3 regions of the Arthrobacter sp. TmtSoilC77 genome follow, and region 3 is predicted to be linked to each of the others. Evidence: predicted binding sites of a transcription regulator. Region 3 holds the regulator's gene; each other region holds the start of a gene.
The links. The regulator LexA, encoded in region 3, represses DNA repair genes until DNA is damaged. The targets are predictions, from matches to a motif close to TCGAACANNTGTTCGA.
Positions count from the first base shown of each region.

Region 1: AC6I99_RS09335 (LexA family protein) is a predicted target of LexA. The motif match lies at 1,445-1,460, and genes of this name have one in related genera.
Region 2: AC6I99_RS21075 (HNH endonuclease signature motif containing protein) is a predicted target of LexA. The motif match lies at 1,503-1,518, and genes of this name have one in related genera.

Region 1 is NZ_AP046050.1:2,024,147-2,027,391, reverse strand. It holds gene AC6I99_RS09340 (CLIPPER-2 domain-containing protein) at 1-352, opposite strand, end outside; gene AC6I99_RS09335 (LexA family protein) at 1,474-1,905, shown strand; gene AC6I99_RS09330 (Y-family DNA polymerase) at 1,898-3,196, shown strand.
Region 2 is NZ_AP046050.1:4,547,988-4,551,232, forward strand. It holds gene AC6I99_RS21060 (DUF8821 family protein) at 1-102, shown strand, start outside; gene AC6I99_RS21065 (hypothetical protein) at 228-788, shown strand; gene AC6I99_RS21070 (hypothetical protein) at 791-1,291, shown strand; gene AC6I99_RS21075 (HNH endonuclease signature motif containing protein) at 1,607-3,245, shown strand, end outside.
Region 3 is NZ_AP046050.1:1,788,376-1,791,620, reverse strand. It holds gene AC6I99_RS08270 (histidinol-phosphate transaminase) at 1-413, opposite strand, end outside; gene AC6I99_RS08265 (LysM peptidoglycan-binding domain-containing protein) at 491-850, opposite strand; gene lexA (transcriptional repressor LexA) at 1,207-1,950, shown strand; gene AC6I99_RS08255 (ATP-dependent DNA helicase) at 1,960-3,245, opposite strand, start outside.

The DNA.
Region 1 (3,245 bases), 240 kb from region 3:
GAAGCGCGCTGGTGGTCTGGACGAAGACCGCGCTGATATCGAACGTCAACGAGGTCACAATGCCATTGATACGGACAGACCCACAGGCCGCAGTCGCTTGGGCATTTACAGGCTGAGGATCGTTCGTTTGGGTGGTCGTCTCGCACCGAGTACCTGCGTTGTCGTTAGTGGCCGTAATGGCATTTCCCGACACGCTAAGGTTTCCACCGGAGAGCTTGGTCATCGTCAAGCCCGTGGTTGCGAGATTCAACACGGCGTGGAGCTGGGACTGGCGGTCGACAGGTCCTTTCTTGTTTTCGTACCAAGTCACGTTTCCACCGAGGCCAGCGATGTTGAGCACAGGATTCTTCACGGGCTGGCTAAACGCGATCGTGACCGTCCCCAAGCCGCTACAAGGACCGGTTGCCGCGCAATTATTGACCGCGTTGGTAGCGAATTCAACAGCCGGGGACCCAGCCCCTATGTTTTGTGAGAAATCAGAGGCCACATATCCACGGCTGCCCATCGTTGACTGTCCCACGAGGTCAGTCAGTCCGGATTGATCATAGGTGGCCGTAAGACCGGATCCTGGCATCGTCAAAATAGCCGCTCCGCCGGTAACGTTTGCCTGGTTGGTTGCTACTTCGTAGGCGTGAGCTGATGGACTTAGGTGGAGCACCCCCATTGAAAGTGCCCCAAAAACGACCATTAATACGGCAACGAAGGCTGTTATTTTCCCAAGCAGATACTTCAAGGGATTCTCTCCAATGAACAGTGACCGACAGACCCCACAGCCGACGGCCAAACATATGTTGCGGAGCCTGACCGATTGCGTCCGGCAAGGTCGGGTCTCCAGTCAAAGGAGTGCGGGATTGGAAAAGTTCATGTCGCGAAAAGCGAAAGCTCTTTGAGAAGCTCGCGGCTCCCCAGGAAGGCGACCGGGCGGGAACTCGGACCTTCTGGCCGGATCCGGAGCTGGCCGGAAGAGGCTGTCATCTGGAACAACAGCCGGGTGGACTTTGATGCCCTCCAGCGCAGGATGGTTACTGCCAAAGCCGAACTACCGGCTCTGGCGCATCAGCTGCCGGCAACCTTTTGCGGCCTTCGATGCCCCGGAGTGCTGGATGAAATCACCACCGAGGAAAGCTTTCTGAGAAAACGCGTCACTACCCTCTGCTAACGCGCACTACGTAGACGCGGGGCTCAAAGGCCACGGAATCTCTGTTAGCAAAACAGACTGTGGCTTCTGGCCCCCGTCACAAGCGCACCGCCTGCACAGTTTGTCCGGACTGAGTACGCAGGTCAGTGCGTACGCACGTTGAACAGGGGGACAACCCCCCGTCCTGGCCAACGTGCAGTGTGGCCGGTCACCTCCGGTTGGCCGGTCACACACCCCCGGGCATAAGGCACCGAATGCGACTTGGTGGAGTCCCTATTCTGTCGGTGGAACGGCGTACACTTTAATTCGAACATATATTCGAAAAAAGGTGTGTTGTGGGCGTGATAGTTGGCCCCCGTGTGATAGATGCGGGACTCTCTCTGGTAGCTGTACTGATGGCACCGGTAGCGGTTGCTGCCGGCTACCCCTCACCGGCCCAGGATTACTTCGACGGTCGCATTGACCTGAACGAGCACCTCATCAAGGACGTGACCAGTACCTTCATTGTCCGAGTCACCGGGCAGTCCATGCAGCAGGCCGGCATCAGCGACGGCGATGAGCTGATCGTCAACCGCGCACTGGAGCCCAAGGACGGATCTGTCGTTGTCGCTGTTCTTGACGGCGAGCTGACCATCAAGAGGCTAAGGATCACCGCCCACGGTGTCGTCCTGCAGGCCGACAACCCGGACTTTCCTGACATCAAGGTTCCTGGGCTCTCGGACCTGACCATCTGGGGCGTTGCGACACGGTGTTTGCACCATGTCTAAGCCCGCAATCATGCGCCGGATGCAGGAGATAGCGCATGTGGACGTGAACTGCTTCTATGCCTCAGCCGAGCGTGTCTTCAATCCCGCACTGGAGGGTAAACCGCTCATAGTTCTCTCCAACAACGACGGCTGCGCGGCCACCCGTTCACCGGAAGCCAAGCGTCTGGGCATTGGGCTCGGCGAGCCGTGGTTCAAACTGCGCCCCCGGGCCAAGGAATGGGGCCTGGTGGCCCTGTCCAGCAACTACGAACTGTACGGGGACATTTCAGCCAGGGTCATGGAGCTGCTGGGCAGGTATTCAGCCTGGCTGGAGGTCTACTCCATCGACGAAGCATTCCTGGGCGTCAAGGGTGAACCCGATGAGCTGCTGCAGCTGGGCCGGACGATGAAAGAAGCCTGCAGGCGCCACGTCGGCGTGCCTGTCTGTGTGGGCATCGCGCCCACGAAAACACTGGCCAAGCTGTGCAACAAATGGGCCAAGAAGAACCCTTGGTTCGATGGCGTCTGCCGCTGGGAATCTGTACCCGTCGAGCAACGGGAAGCACTCATGGCGAAGCTGTCGGTGATCGAAATCTGGGGCGTGGCCACCAGACTCACCAAGCGCCTGAACGCGATGGGAATCTTCTCGATCCTGGACCTCACCCGGGCTAATCCTGTGGCGATCCGCGACAAGTTCTCCATTGTCATGATGCGCACAGTTCTGGAGCTGCAAGGCACTCCGTGCATTCCCATGGAGGAAGAACGCATCGGCCGGGACCAGCTGATCTTCTCGCGGTCCTTCTCCACACCAATCACCACCGGTGCCGGATTGCGGCAGGTCATGAGCGTCTACGCGCAGATGGCCAGTGCCCGCTTGGCCAAGCATGACCTGCAAGCCAAAGTTCTCACCGCGTTCGCAGCAACGTCGCACTTCAACCCAAACGAAAAGTCCTTCCCGTCGGTGTGTTTGGCGCTGCCGATGCCCACTGCTGATCCTGTGCTCCTGACCAGGGCAGCCCACGCCCTACTCCCCCAGGTCCACGAGGGAGTGAAGTACGTCCGCGCCGGGATCATGGTCACCGACCTCCGCCCAACCGGTAATCAGAAGCCCCTGGAATTGTTCGAGAACCCGCACGAAGAACGCGGCATCGGCATCCTCGTCGAAGAGGTCAGCAAACGATACGGCCGTGGCTCCATTGGACTGGGCCATGCCGGCATCAAAAACGGGCCGGACTGGTCCATGAAACGCGACATGCTCTCCCCCAGATACACCACCCACTGGGATGAACTCCCCCTCGTCAAAGCCGCCTGACCGGCTGCAACAGCAGAAAGGAAACCCCAGTGACTCTCGCACCCGAAGC
Region 2 (3,245 bases), 2.8 Mb from region 3:
GTTCCCGAAGAACTGGAACCGCGCTTCAAATTCGCCCGTCAGAAGTCCAAGCTGGCAGGGGTAATCCGGGGATCGTACTTCGTGATCAAGGGTCAATACTGACCGTTGGCTCTGACTACATGCCCTATCCCAAACGCGCCGGGACCCTCTATTCTCTTGACATGGGCGTTTGGGGAGCGTTGTACCGCACCAAACCCGGTTGCAAGAGCATCGGGCGCGGGTGACGCGTGGATCCCCAAGACAAGGTTCCTTCGCCGGACAATTACGCCGCATTCCTCGCAAGGTTGGACGCGGCAACCACAAGCCTGACCAGCCGGGCGAGGGCCCTTGACAAGGCATTGTCGGCGATCTCGCTGCTCTTGGGACGGTATCAACGGGCCCTTCGAGGCTGGGAACGGAGACTGGGCCGCGTCGATGAGGAACTAGACCGGCACTCCGGCGAGCCCCAGACGTCGGCTGCCCTTCATGAGCTCCAACGAACTGCCGTTCAGATGAGGTCAATGCACAGTGCACAGGTCCTGCGGCTCACGGAGAAACTGTCGCTCAAGCAAGGACAACGAGACGCCGTAGGCCGCTCGCTCCTCGAACTTGAAGTCATCAGGGCCAAACTGGAAACGTCCCGGAGGTTGTCACGGGACCGCGAAAACCTGGGCAGGGCCCTCTACGAGCTTGCGGGTACCGGCAGTGGCGCCGCGAAGATCCCCGATGTGGGATTGCGGAACGACCTTAGGGAAGCACGCGAGGCAGTAATTCTGGCCGAAGCACTCCTCGAAGTGAAGGGATCCTGACCATGGAAAACGCGCCGGATGCTGTTGAAATCGTGCGCTGGATGAGGAAACCCGGCGACAAACCCATTATCAAATTCGTCACTTTCAGCATCCTTGCCGTGATCCTGTGGCTGATCCTGATGATCTTCATGCCTGCCCTGAGAAACGCTGTCCCGGCGTCGATCTTCATTGCCGTGTTCGCCGCGATACTTACTATTCCCACCGTCGTCGCCCAGAGGAACCTGGTGCGTGGCTTGGCAAAACGGATCAACGACACCCTCACGGAGCTGACAGGCAGCCCCGACGACAAGATCTCCACGAAGCAGCTACGGAAATTGATCAAGAGCGGCGAGCAGCTTCCACTGCTGATCAATGGGGTTCCAGGTTTGCGGCTGCACGTGAAAAGGGTTGCAAGTGCCAAGGAAGATGGCTCCGAGAGACTCCTCGCGATCATCACCGTTGCCCCGGTGAGCAGTGGAACTGCAAGCTTTGACCGGCTGCTTGAGGCGGCGTTGTACGGATGACGGTTGGGCTGGCCTTCGCCGGCTCTTGGGGACTGAAACGAGGCTAGTAGGACAACGGTGTTTTGACGCTGTAGTGGTCTGGATTTGGGGTCCCCAATTCGGCTTCAGAAGAAGACCGGTTCAGTGCTGAACGGCACATGTCCGAGCGGGTCAGTCTGTTCTCCTGGCAATCCACGCCCCGGCGCGATCTGTGGGCCCTAAATCTCTGATTCTGAACACATGGTTGATGCCTGGAAACGGTTGGGAAGCTTGTGACACCCAAGGGCAGCGGCACTGCTTCCTAAAAATGTCAGACCCTGGTGAGAGGGTTTATTCATGGGAAGCATTGGGGAAATCATGGCGCGACGGGCAGCGATGCCTGGCGTCGCGATGCGCCCCCGGGGCCTTCCCCGAGGAAGCCACACCGCACCTGCCAGCGTCCAGGCCGGCTGTGAAGGCCCGACGGCGGCGGCTGCGGCAGGCGGCGATTCGGAGAAGCTCAGGGCCATGGCGCTGCTTCGCGGCATTGAACCGAAATCCTTCACTGCACTTAGTGAAGTGGACGGTGAAATCAAGCGTGTTCACGGCCTGGAACCACTGCCTTTCGCTGGCCCTGGGGTCGATCCTGAAGTTGAAGTCGATTCAGGAATTAGGGTCGATCCTGAAGTCAGCCCTGTTTCCCCAGGACTGGGCGGTTCCTTGGGAATTGAGGGCGCGCCGGGGCTTGAGGGTGCGCTGGGGCTTGGGGATGCGCTCGGGCTCGAGGATGCGCTGGGACTTGGGGATGCGCCGGGACTTGGGGATGCGCTCGGACTTGGGGATGCGCTGGCGGACAGCGTTGGGGCCTTGGAAAGTCTGCGTTCCGTCACCGTGGCCAGTGCCCCGGGGTTCGGTTTTGCCGAAGCCGCGGGGTTCGCCGGGCGGGTGGAGGAGATCGCCCGCACCGTGGAATACCTGCAGGTCATCGCGGCGCACGCCGTGGAACGGACCCGCACCCAAGCCCAGCAGGCACGGCCCTCCTCCGCGGCGGGCACTGGATGGCAGACAGGCTGGACCAACCCCGCACCCACAGGACCAAACCCCGCCACCGCCACAGCCACCGCTGCAGGGTCCGCTGCCGCTGCTGGCTTCAATACTGCTGCTGGATCCGCTGTTGCTGCTGGCTTCAATACTGCTGCTGGATCCGCCGCTGCTGCGGCGGACGCTGCTGCGGTGGCCGATGATGGCTACCGCAACGCCGCGGAATTCCTGCGGGCCCGCCTGAGGATCGGCATCAGCGAAGCCCGGCGCCGGCTCGCCCTGGCCTCCCAGGTCCTCACCGGGACCGGTATCGCCGGGCAACACATCCCGGCCCGCCGCGAAATCCTGGCCCAAGCCCTCGAATCCACACAAATACCCACCCGGTCCGCGAGCATCATCAGCACCGCCCTGGATAAAGTACGGCTCCTCACCGACGAGGAAACCCTCACCCGGATGGAACACGCCCTCACCCGCACCGCCGCCGGGTCCGACCCCGACTTCGTCCTGAAAATGACCAAACGCTGGAACGACCTGATCGACCAGGACGGCCTGGAACCCAGCGAAGAAATCCTCCGCCAACTCCAAGGCACCTTCATCCGCAAACCCCGCCACGGACTGCACCACCTGGAAATCTTCGCCACCACCGAACAATACGAAACACTCACCACCGCCATGAACACCGCCACCAACCCCCGACTCACCACCGCAACCACCACAGCCACCGGAGCCAACGGAGCCACCGGAACCAACGCAGCCACCGGCGAAGGCAACGTCACCGGGGAAACCAACGAGAGCGTCGACGGGAACGTCGACGGTCAGGCACCCGGAACCGTCCACGGCAGTGACCGCGGGAGCGAACCAACGGGGCCGGACCTGGACCGGCGTTCCCGGGCCCAGAAACTCCTCGACGGCCTCGTCGGAGCCTGCGGCGTGGCACTGACCACCGGGAAACTGC
Region 3 (3,245 bases):
CCACGGACATACTCAGTGTCCGTGCCACTGGCAAGCAACGGGTACATGGAATACGTGGGAGGGAATCCCAGCGCCTTACGCCCCGGACCTCCAAAAGCCTGCAAAATCTGCTGCAGGACCTCGTTGGAGCCGTTGGCTGCCCAGATATTCTCCGCGGAAAGCCCGTGTCCGAGGTAATCGGCAAGGGATTCACGGAGTTCCGTGAATTCGCGGTCAGGGTACCGGTTCAGGCCAGTGGCCGCGGCGGCAACAGCCTGGGTAATCGCCGCTTGCACATCTGCCGGAACGCCATGGGTGTTCTCGTTGACGTTGAGCAAAATGGGGACGTCAAGCTGCGGCGCGCCATAGGGGCTCAATCCACGCAGGTTGGTCCGAAGGGGAAGTCGGTCAAGTCGCTCAAGCTGGTCACTCACCAAGACAGTTTAAGGTGCCGGTGCGACTGCGGAGTAACTGTGACGCCAGAGACGCTGGCCCCTCGCCCCCTGGCCGCTCAATTGGCGGGAACGAACAGCTGCTGGCCGGGCTGGATGCGTCCCCCGCGGAGATCGTTCAACTGGATGATTTCCGCGATGACATCACGGGGGTCCCGCTCCGGCGCGGCCGCACCGGCGATGCCCCACAGGGACTGCCCTGGCTGGACAGTAACCGTAACTGCCACCGGCGGCTGCAGCTGGGCTTGGGAATCAGAAGCTTTGGCCGGGGAGTTGATGAAGCCGGCAAGGCTCAGCAGCGCGGCAAGGAGCAGCATGACGGGAATTCCAAAGAAGACGATCCTGCCGCGTTGGGTAAGCCGGAGACGCGCAGGAGCCGGAGTGTTGCGGAATTCGTGGAACGTAGAGATTGCGGACATGAGCTGAGCCCTTCTGAGCGATTGCCTGCATCGGATGCCCGTTGCCGGCTGCCAATTCCTTGTGTTCGCCGAGCCCGGCCCCGAATGTTCGAACACTTTCTTCGAACATCCGAACCGCGCTCAACTTTTATAGAACACATATTCGAACCTTGCTATGACATTTTTAGCACTTATCAACGAACGGTGTCGAGACTCGCTAGAACGAATGTTTGATAAACGCCTGTGCCTGGCCTAGGTTTGAGTGAAGAAACAGGCACTGTTTCAGTGGAACAGGAGGGTCTGACATTTTTTCGGATCCCACATCCCCGGGCACACTTCAGACCGTGACCGGGCGGAACGGAAGGGCATTGGCGAACATGGCAGCGAAAGCCACCGGCGGCGGGGCACCCCTGCGGAGCCAGCAGCCTCAAAAGAGTCCCAAAAGCCTGACTGTCCGGCAGAAGAAAATCCTGGAAACCATCCAGCGGTCCGTCAATGACAACGGGTATCCGCCCAGCATGCGCGAAATTGGCGACACCGTTGGTCTCGCGAGCCTCTCCAGCGTCACGCACCAGCTCTCCCAGTTGGAGAAGCTCGGCTACTTGCGCAGAGATCCCAAGCGCCCCCGCGCCATGGAAGTACTCATGCCTTTGACCCTTGACGGCGGGACAATTCCCGGAGTGGAAGCAGCTACTACACTCCGCAGCGCAGGCGGACTCGCCGTGACGGAACTGGCCAGCGCCAGCGACACCGCGATGGTACCCCTCGTAGGACGCATCGCTGCAGGTGGGCCCATCCTCGCCGACCAGACTATTGAGGATGTCCTGCCCCTGCCCCGGCAACTGGTGGGCCACGGCGAACTGTTCATGCTGAAGGTCGCTGGGGACTCAATGATCGATGCCGCAATTTGCGACGGTGACTGGGTGGTTGTCCGTCGCCAGAATGACGCCATCAACGGTGACATCGTGGCAGCACTCCTGGATGACGAAGCCACGGTAAAAACCTTCCGCCAGCGGGACGGCCACACCTGGCTGCTCCCCCAGAACACGCAGTACGAACCGATACTTGGAGACCAGGCCACCATCATGGGCAAGGTCGTCTCGGTACTGCGCTCCCTCTAGGGAGTTCGCCTACGTTTTCTTTGCGCCCAGGCGTTCCAGGACGCCGCGCACAACGTTGCGGTCCGTCGTTGCCCAAAATGGCGGCAAAGCGGCACGCAGGAATCCGCCGTACCGTTCGGTGGAAAGCCGCGAGTCCAAGACGGCCACCACGCCTTTGTCGCCGGTGGAACGAATGAGGCGTCCCGCTCCCTGTGCAAGACGAATTGCCGCATGCGTAGCCGACACCGCCATGAACCCGTTGCCCCCGGACTGTGCAACGGCGCGTGAGCGTGCGGTCATCAGCGGGTCATCGGGCCTCGGGAACGGAATGCGGTCAATCACCACAAGGCGGCATGAACCGCCAGGGACGTCGACGCCCTGCCACAGGGACATGGTGCCGAAGAGGCAGGTGTCCGGTTCATCGGCAAATTGCTTCACCAGTGCTGCCATGGTGGATTCCCCCTGGCAGAGGATGTCCACATCCAGCCGCGGGCGCATGGCATCTGCAGCTTCTTCGGCCGCCCGACGCGATGAGAACAGGCACAGGGCTCCCCCACCGGATGCACGGATGAGGTCTTCAAGCTCATCCAGGGCCTCGGGTGAAGTGCCCCTGCCGGGCTTGGGCAGGTGCTTGGCCACGTAGAGCACACCCTGCTTCGGATAATCAAAAGGTGACCCGACGTCCAACCCGGTCCAGCTTGGCGCCCCATCTCCAATAAGCCCCAGGCCACCGGCTGCGGGTTCAAAGGCAGATCCAATGGCCAGCGTGGCAGAAGTAAGCACCACTGTGTGCCCCGCGAAAAGGCCCTCCCGCAGGCGGCCGGCAACGCTAAGCGGCGCGATGTTGATCAGTGCGGGCGCGGTCTCGTCCGGGGGTGAGTATCCCTGCTGGGGATCGAAGGTGCTGTTCCTGGAGAACCACACAACTTCACGGTTCTCCTTGGCTGCGAGCATCCGCTCGCACAGTTCCAGAATGAGCATGAGCCGTGAGCGCGCAAGCTGCCTCCCGCCGTCGACCGCGTTTGAAGAGTCGGTTTTCGAGTCGGACAATGCGGCGCGTGTGGCATCGCGCAGCTGGTCCAGGCAGTCCAGTTGTTCGTCGTTGAGCCCATTGGGCAGCAGTCCGTTGGGGACACCGGCAATGGCCATGTCCAATCGATCGGCGGCCGCGTTCAGGGCGTCTACGGTGATAGCGGTGTGTTTGCGCGCGCTCGAAGCCGCAGCATGCACCATTGCCACGGACAGCTGACCTGTCACGGCTCCCGTGACCCGGTCCTGCAGCTCATGTGCTTCGTCAACCACAACGACGTCGTACT